DNA from 2 places in the Metabacillus litoralis genome. Region 1 is predicted to be linked to the other one. Evidence: a T-box and tRNA genes for the amino acid it is inferred to sense, from the RefSeq annotation. Region 1 holds a T-box; the other holds one or more tRNA genes.
What was found. The T-box of region 1 lies ahead of glyQ (glycine--tRNA ligase subunit alpha). A T-box ahead of a tRNA ligase gene usually reads a tRNA of that ligase, here a tRNA-Gly.
Positions count from the first base shown of each region.

Region 1 (4,435 bases):
AAAGCATATTCAGAAGGTGACAAAGAATATACAACCATAGCCGTTGTAGCAGATACAGTCAGACCTGTTCCACCTTGTGGTGCTTGTCGTCAAGTAATTGCAGAGCTTTGTCCAAAAGACATGAAAATTGTTTTAACAAACCTCCAAGGTGATGTTTCAGAACTTACAGTTAGCGAATTACTACCAGGAGCTTTTTCAGCGGAGGATTTACATGAATCATAATCAATCTTTCAAATCAGGATTTGTATCAATTATAGGAAGACCAAACGTAGGAAAATCTACTTTTATTAATAGGGTGATCGGTCAAAAAATTGCAATTATGAGCGATAAGCCACAAACAACTCGTAACAAGATTCAAGGGGTTTATACAACAAATCAATCTCAAACAGTTTTTATTGACACCCCAGGAATTCATAAGCCAAAACATAAGCTTGGCGATTTTATGATGAAAGTAGCACAAAACACGTTAAAAGAGGTTGATTTAATTTTATTCATGATTAATGCAGAAGAAGGGTATGGTCGTGGTGATGAATTCATCATTGAGAAGTTAAAACAAACGAACACACCTGTTTTTCTAATTATTAACAAAATAGATCAAATACACCCTGATCAACTGCTGCCTCTCATTGAACAATATAAAGAGTTATATCCTTTTAAAGAAATTGTTCCCATTTCAGCACTGCAGGGAAACAATGTTGACACGTTACTACAACAAATCGAAGCTGTCCTACCGGAAGGGCCTCAGTACTACCCGGAAGATCAAGTGACAGATCACCCGGAACGATTTATTATAACAGAGCTAATTCGAGAAAAGGTTTTACATTTAACAAGAGAAGAAATTCCACATTCCATTGCAGTGGTAATGGATACGCTTGAGCGCCGTGAAAACAATGCTGCAATATATGTTGGCGCAACGATAATTGTCGAGCGTGATTCGCAAAAAGGTATTGTAATCGGTAAGCGTGGGAGTATGCTAAAAGAAGTTGGGCAAAGAGCCCGAGTCGATATTGAAGCATTGTTAGGATCTAAAGTGTTTTTAGAGCTTTGGGTAAAAGTGCAAAAAGATTGGCGAAATAAAGCTTCACAGCTTCGTGATTATGGATTTAGAGAAGATGAATACTAAAGCGTTTAGGATGAAACAATAAACAAAATAATCCTATTCATGAAAAGCATTAGTAAAAATTGTTTAACATGAAATGAAGAAAATAAGGTCAAGATAACTGTAAAGAAATTGGATTTATTGCTTGCTAGTCTTAACAACTGAAAGGTGGGGTTTATATGTTGGATTTTACCTGGAAGGTTTTTTCGCAAACAGGTAGTATTGATACGTATCTTCTTTTTAAAGAGTTAGAAAAGGAGAATGATGAAGGACCCGATTCTCAAGATGATGAACTAGCTGAACTAGATTTTCCAATTTCCTGATCTTGCCTGAACCTTTGAAAGGTGAGGGGAAATTTGCTTCAAAAATGTGAAGGAATTGTTATACGATCTACCGATTACGGTGAAACAAACAAAATAATAACATTATATACGAGAGAACTTGGGAAAGTTGGGGTTATGGCTAGGGGCGCTAAGAAACCTAATAGTCGCCTTACGTCAATCACCCAACTTTTTACGTATGGGACGTTCCTATTTCAAAAATCTAGTGGTTTAGGTGGTCTACAGCAGGGAGAAACAATTTTGTCATTTAGAAGTATTCGAGAAGATATTTTTTTAACAGCATATGCTTCATACCTAGCTGAGTTACTAGACAAAAGTACTGATAACCTAGACAGAAACCCTTTTTTATTTGAATTATTAAAACAAACCCTTCAATATCTAGATGAAGATGTAGATCCGGATATTCTGATTCATATTTTTGAAATGAAAATGTTACCAGTATTAGGGCTGCAGCCTCAGCTTAATGCTTGTTCCATTTGTGGTCAAAAAGATGGAACATTTCATTTTTCGATACGAGAGGGAGGCTTTTTATGTCATCGATGTTTTGAAAATGATCCTTATCGATTACAGATATCTCCGATGACAGTAAAGCTCCTTCGTCTTTTTTATTATTTTGATTTAAACCGATTAGGAAATATTTCTGTCAAACAGGAGACGAAGAATGAATTAAAAATGGTCATCAACTCCTATTATCAGGAATATACAGGTCTAACAATTAAATCAAAGCGTTTTTTAGATCAAATGGATTCTTTAAAGGGAAAGTTATAGAAGGACATTGTTGACATTAGAACAATTTTCAATTAAGATGCAAATATAATTTAACAATTGTTGCGTTGAAGGAAAGAAGTAATTACGATTACTCAATGATAGCGACCTTAGGATGGTGAAAGCTAAGGATTGACCCGTAATGAAAGGCGTTCTGGAGCATATTCATTTAAAGTGGCTTATACATATATAAGCAATTAGGGTGGAACCGCGGGCTAGCTCCCGTCCCTATGTCATTAGTCTGACATAGGGACGGGAGCTTTTTTCATTTAAAAGACTGTTATCAAGGCAGTGTCCTTCGAGTCAGTTTTAAATAAGACCACAAAAGTCATGCTGTTTAAACCCAAAAGCAAAAACTTGTTTTATAAATTAATGGAGGTGTATAAAGATGAATATTCAAAATATGATTCTAACGTTGCAAAAGCATTGGTCTGATCAAGGCTGTGTGCTTATGCAAGCATACGATACTGAGAAAGGTGCAGGAACTATGAGTCCTTATACGTTCTTAAGAAGTATAGGACCAGAGCCATGGAAGGTGGCTTATGTTGAACCATCTAGAAGACCTGCTGATGGACGTTATGGGGAAAACCCTAACAGACTTTATCAACACCATCAATTTCAAGTGATAATGAAGCCTTCACCAGACAATATTCAAGAGCTTTACCTTGATTCATTACGTGCTTTAGGAATTAATCCATTAGAGCATGATATTCGCTTTGTTGAGGATAACTGGGAAAACCCTTCGTTAGGCTGTGCTGGTTTAGGTTGGGAAGTATGGTTAGATGGAATGGAAATCACTCAATTTACTTATTTCCAACAAGTTGGTGGGTTAGAGTGTAAGCCGGTTTCAGCTGAAATCACGTATGGTATTGAAAGGCTGGCATCTTATATTCAAGATAAAGAAAATGTATTTGACTTAGAGTGGACTGATGGATACACGGTGCGTGATATCTTTTTAATGCCTGAGTATGAGCATTCAAAATATACCTTTGAAACGTCTGATACGGATATGCTTTTTCATTTGTTCTCAACCTATGAAAAAGAAGCTATGAGACAGATGGATGAAGGTCTTGTCCATCCTGCATATGATTATGTTTTAAAATGCTCTCATACATTTAATCTTTTAGATGCAAAAGGGGCGATCTCTGTTACTGAGCGAACAGGCTATATTGGTCGTGTAAGAAACTTAGCTAGAAAAGTCGCAAAAACATTTTATGAAGAACGAGAAAAATTAGGCTTCCCTATGTTACAGCAGGAAGGAGGAGCAAATCATGAGTAAGAAAGATTTATTAGTAGAGATTGGTTTAGAAGAAGTGCCTGCACATTATGTGACAGATGCAATGAATCAATTTGCAGACAAATTAACAAAATGGCTTGATGAAAAACAGTTATCACATGGTGAAGTGAGAACTTATTCCTCTCCCCGCCGTATAGCCGTATTAGTAAAAGATGTGCTAGAAAAACAGCCTGATATTGAAGAAGAAGCAAAAGGGCCTGCTAAAAAGATTGCTCTTGATGAGAATGGCAATTGGTCAAAAGCTGCAATAGGCTTTACAAAAGGACAAGGCGCTTCTGTTGAAGATATCTACTTTAAGGAAATTAATGGCGTTGAGTATGTCCACGTTCAAAAATTCACAAAAGGGATAGAAGCAAAAACATTATTAACAGAGGCTAAACAATTAATAACGGGATTAACATTCCCAAAAAACATGCGTTGGGGAAGCCAAGAATTACGATATATCCGACCAATTAAGTGGCTTGTAGCCTTATTTGGACAAGAAGTCATTCCTTTTGAAATTGCTGGGGTAAAAACAGATTCATATACATATGGTCATCGTTTTCTAGGAGAGAAAGTTGAAATTGCGATGCCTTCATTGTATGAAACGGTATTACTAGAACAATTCGTTATTGCAAATCCTGTAAAAAGAAAAGAAGCAATAAGTCAGCAGTTGTCAGATCTAGAACAGGAACATAGCTGGGTCATCCCGGTTGACGAGGATCTCTTAGAGGAAGTAAACAATCTTGTTGAATATCCAACTGCTTTGTTTGGGAAGTTTGAACAAGAATATTTATCGTTACCAGATGAAGTGTTGGTTACAACGATGAAGGAACATCAGCGTTATTTCCCAGTAAGAAGCCAAGCTGGAGAATTACAGCCATATTTTATTACGGTAAGAAACGGTGATCAAAACCATCTTGAAAATGTTGCAAGAGGTAATGAAAAAGTGTT
Region 1 covers NZ_CP033043.1:2,558,962-2,563,396, reverse strand. Annotated here, with positions in the region: gene D9842_RS12805 (cytidine deaminase) at 1-222, shown strand, start outside; gene era (GTPase Era) at 212-1,123, shown strand; gene D9842_RS12795 (YqzL family protein) at 1,279-1,422, shown strand; gene recO (DNA repair protein RecO) at 1,456-2,208, shown strand; T-box leader at 2,265-2,438, shown strand; gene glyQ (glycine--tRNA ligase subunit alpha) at 2,594-3,484, shown strand; gene glyS (glycine--tRNA ligase subunit beta) at 3,477-4,435, shown strand, end outside.

Region 2 (4,435 bases), 2.2 Mb from region 1:
TTCACGATCATCACCACCATAACGTATTTATTAAAACGTATGTAGAAGGTGTTGAGATTTAGTCATGTTATTTCGCTTTTATCTATGATTTTATGTAAAGTCAATTAGATTCGTTTCATTGACTATGATCCCTTTCAATAAAACATAGCGAGGATCAAAACATAAAAAGGCGGAGAATAGAACGCCGCCTTTTAACATCCTTTTATTTTTCTGTAAGAAGAAAGGACAAACCTTTCGTGATTTCTTCTTTAACTTGTGAATCTTTTTCTTTTTCATATGCTTTTTGTAGCTCGTGTGCTGCTGAAGCTTCCCCTATTTTTCCTATCGCCCATGCTGCAGTACCTCTAATCACAGGTCTTGGGTCTTCGTGCATCACTTTTATTAAATCATCTAACGCAGTTGTATCTTTAAAATGCGCAAGTGCCAGGATCGCATTTCTTTGAAGAGGCTTTTTGCCTCTCCATGAACCAGATATATGTCCAAATTTTTCTTTGAAATCACGATTACTTATTGTTAATAACGGTTTTAATTTTGGCTTTGCAATTTCAGGATCCGGCTCCATTTCTGGATGAAAGTGAAAATCTTTTCCTTTATTAACAGGACAAACTGTTTGACAAGTATCACAACCATAGATGCGATTTCCAATTTTCGTACGGTATTCTTCAGGCAGAAAACCTTTTGTTTGTGTTAAAAAAGCAATACATTTCGATGAATCAAGCTGACCACCTTGTACTAAAGCACCTGTTGGACAAACATCGAGGCATTTTGTACATGAGCCACATTGATCTTCCATTGGAGTATCTGGCGGAAAAGGAAAGTTTGTAATCATTTCACCTAAATAAACATAAGAGCCAAATTCAGGCGTGATAATTGAGCAGTTTTTTCCACTCCATCCAATACCTGCCCGTTCCGCAACTGCACGATCGGAAAGCTCACCTGTATCAACCATCGATTTCACTTGAATATCAGGTACTTTTTCTTTTAAAAACACTTCTAATTTATTTAACCTGTCACGCAACACATCATGGTAATCCTGCCCCCAAGAGGCACGACAAAATATACCACGTCTTTCTTCTTTTGTACTTTTTGGAGCGTTTTTCATTTTTGAAGGATAAGCAAGAGCAATGGATATGATTGAACTTGCCTTAGGTAAAAGTTTAATAGGTGCAACACGTTTCTCAATATCTGACTCCTCAAAGCCTGATTGATAGCCAAGCTCCTGTTGTGTAATCAACCTTTGCTTTAGCTCTTCAAACATATTCGCGCTTGTAAATCCAATTTTATCGATGCCTATTGTTTTACTATATTCAATAACTTCCCTTTTAAATTCTTCAATATTCATTGCTCTTCCCTCCTTTAAAGGTCACATATTCTAAGTTTTTTCTTCTACTATGGTAAAATAACACCACATTCAATGTTTGTGGAGGTATGAATTAATGGAAATGACCGTTCAAGATCAACTCAACCAACTTAACAAAGACTTTAAAATTGGCATTGTGGAATATCGGGGTATTCACGTTGGAGATTCTCCTCAAATGCTCAAAGGAAGATTACAGCTATTCCAAGAATCTCTTTATTTTGATTATGTTGATAAGAAAGTAACGGATATCCCAGCCATCCTAGAATGGCGACAACTATTTAAAGCAATAGGAACAGACCCTAACCGATACCGCCCTTCAAGTGAAGCATTATATCGACGGGTTCAGAAACAGCAATATCTCCAACCGTTCAACTCTGCAGTAGACTTAAATAACTTTTTATCTCTTCAATACCAAATTCCCCTAGGGATTTATGATAAAGATAAGCTTATTGGGGATGTTAAAATCAAGATAGGTAGTGAAGAGGATACCTATCTTGCCATCAATGAACGTGAAGTTTCTTTTCATAACAAATTAGTTTCAGAGGATCATCAGGGTCCATTTGGAAGTCCTTATGTGGATTCAAAAAGAACCGCTGTAACATCTAACACAACAGAAGCTTTACATATTGTTTATTTAAACCCTTCTCTTTCTGAAGAGAGGTCTTTAGAACTATTACAAGCATTATCTAGTATGTTTACACAAATACACGGCGGAGACGCAACATATAAGATCATCAAGTAACTCGAAGGATTTATCCTTCGAGTTACTTCATTATTTGATAGCAAAATCAATGACATAATAAAAAACGCAATGCATCGTTTATCTAAGAAACGAGACACTGCGTTGTAACCAATTATTATGTATGGAGCGGGTGAAGGGAATCGAACCCTCATCATCAGCTTGGAAGGCTGAGGTTTTACCACTAAACTACACCCGCGAATAGGTACATTATATCAAGTATATTTATGTGATGCAATACCTTTTTGAAAATAATGTCGAAGAATGTCGAACATTCTTCATAATTTACTTTAACATTATATAATCTTTCAATATGATAATCAAGTCTTTTTATATTTTTTTCAGATGTTTCAGTAAATCTTACGTGTGTGCCGCAATAAACCTTTCATAAGACCGTACATCCATACTTCACTTCATTAGACGGTCGCCCATTCTTGCTAAACATATTCCCAAGTGGCTAGGTAAACACATATAGTACAGAGAAACTGAAATAACATTTGGGAAGGATGAAATGAAATGAGACATAGAGATGCAAGATTATCAGATGGACGCTTTGGTTATCCAGGTGGATTTGGTGGTTTCACAGGCGGATATGGTGCAGGTCCTGGTTACGGCGGTTATCCTGGTGCTGGATATGGTGGTTATGGCGCTGGATTCGGCGGTTATCCTGGTGCTGGATATGGTGGTTATGGCACTGGATTCGGCGGTTACCCTGGCGCTGGATACGGATACGGTGCAGGATATGGTCCTGGATTCGGAGGATATGGCGCTGGTGGTGTAGGACCACTTACTACTGGACTTCTAGGTCTTGGTGCAGGGCTTCTAGGTGGAGCTGTACTAGATGACGGTCCTTTCGGCAGAGGATATTATCATTACTGAAATAGATAGTAAAGGGGCAACTAAGATGTTGCCCTTTTTTCAATCCATCTATCACAAAAACCGAACGATACTTACAACTAACGCTCCGATACTTACTCCGGTACCAAGAATCCATTTAATTAATGATAAATGACTTTTGTTGAGTTGTCGTTCAATTTCTTCTTGTGTCGCAATATTTTTTTCAGCTAATAGACCATCAACAACAGCTCTTACATCATTCTCATCCAAAGAATTCGAATGAAATTCTTCTATATGCTCTATTTGTTGTTCTAGCTCTTGAATTTTCATCTCAAGTTCATGCACCTTCTCCTCAACTTCTCCCATTTGTATGACCACCTTTAGAAAGTTTCTTATTATTCTATTCAGCAAACAGCCAATTCGAATGGGTGTTGGTGCAATTGTTTAATGCATGACATGGTATTCGGTATGGGCAATAGCTAGCAATTGAAAAAAAGAATAGGATATACTAACCTTATAATGATTGCAAATGTGTCTTACAAGGAGCAAAAAAATGGTAGATGAGCTTAAGCATGACCTCGAAATTGAAAAATTAAAAAACGAAAATGCTTTACTAAAAGAACTCCTAAGTGAACTTCCTTTTTCGTTTACATATGTAAATAAACAACATAGCAAGTTAGTTGCTAAAGAAGGTAACTCCAAACAAATACTTATTCAAAAAGCAAACACTAATTCACATACCCGTGATGAATTTATTATTTCAACCACTTACGATCAGTTTGCAGAAACTGAACTCTTCCTTTCCTCTATCTTTGATTTTGTTCCTCACCATATTGTTTTTGTTGATGGTGATGGACTCATAACGTTATGTAATCTCCAAACTGCTAAAGATCTAGGTGTAGACCGGGATAAAATAATTGGTAAACATATAAGAGAGCTCTTACAACTTCCAGACGATCAAATCGAACTACTTGAAACGATACGAACAGGTATTGAAATGAAAGATAAAGAAGTACTAGATGTAAATTACGGGCTTATTAATACTCGTATTTTATGGAATACAGATGGATCGATTAAACGAGTATTAGGTACTTTTTATTTTCTTAACGTCATAAAAGAAGCTGAGAAGCAAGCGCTCGCCGGAAGAATTGCTGCTGGCATCGCACATGAAATTAGAAATCCTCTTACAACAGTCAGAGGGTATTTACAATTACTAAAAGATAAAACCAACACTGAAGTGTCACAACTTTTCACTGATATTCTCATTCCTGAGATAGATCGAGCAAATAAAATTATTAGTGACTTTTTGAGTATTGCAAAGCCTTCATCTAGCTCTAGACAAATGATCAACCTGCATAAGTTTCTCAAAGAATATTTGGGGAAATTTCTAGAAAGTGAGGCATTACTATATAACACAAAGCTGGAATATATCCTTGATTCATCAACAACAAAAGCAATGATAAAAGGAGATCAGGAGGAATTGCTACAGGTGTTTATGA
Region 2 covers NZ_CP033043.1:4,769,601-4,774,035, reverse strand. Annotated here, with positions in the region: gene D9842_RS23395 (amidase domain-containing protein) at 1-11, opposite strand, end outside; gene queG (tRNA epoxyqueuosine(34) reductase QueG) at 203-1,342, opposite strand; gene D9842_RS23385 (B3/B4 domain-containing protein) at 1,437-2,102, shown strand; tRNA gene D9842_RS23380 (tRNA-Gly) at 2,225-2,298, opposite strand; gene D9842_RS23375 (hypothetical protein) at 2,616-2,978, shown strand; gene D9842_RS23370 (hypothetical protein) at 3,030-3,302, opposite strand; gene D9842_RS23365 (two-component system sensor histidine kinase NtrB) at 3,490-4,435, shown strand, end outside.
Region 2: it encodes a tRNA-Gly, which carries the amino acid that the T-box ahead of glyQ (glycine--tRNA ligase subunit alpha) is inferred to sense. The anticodon was not compared.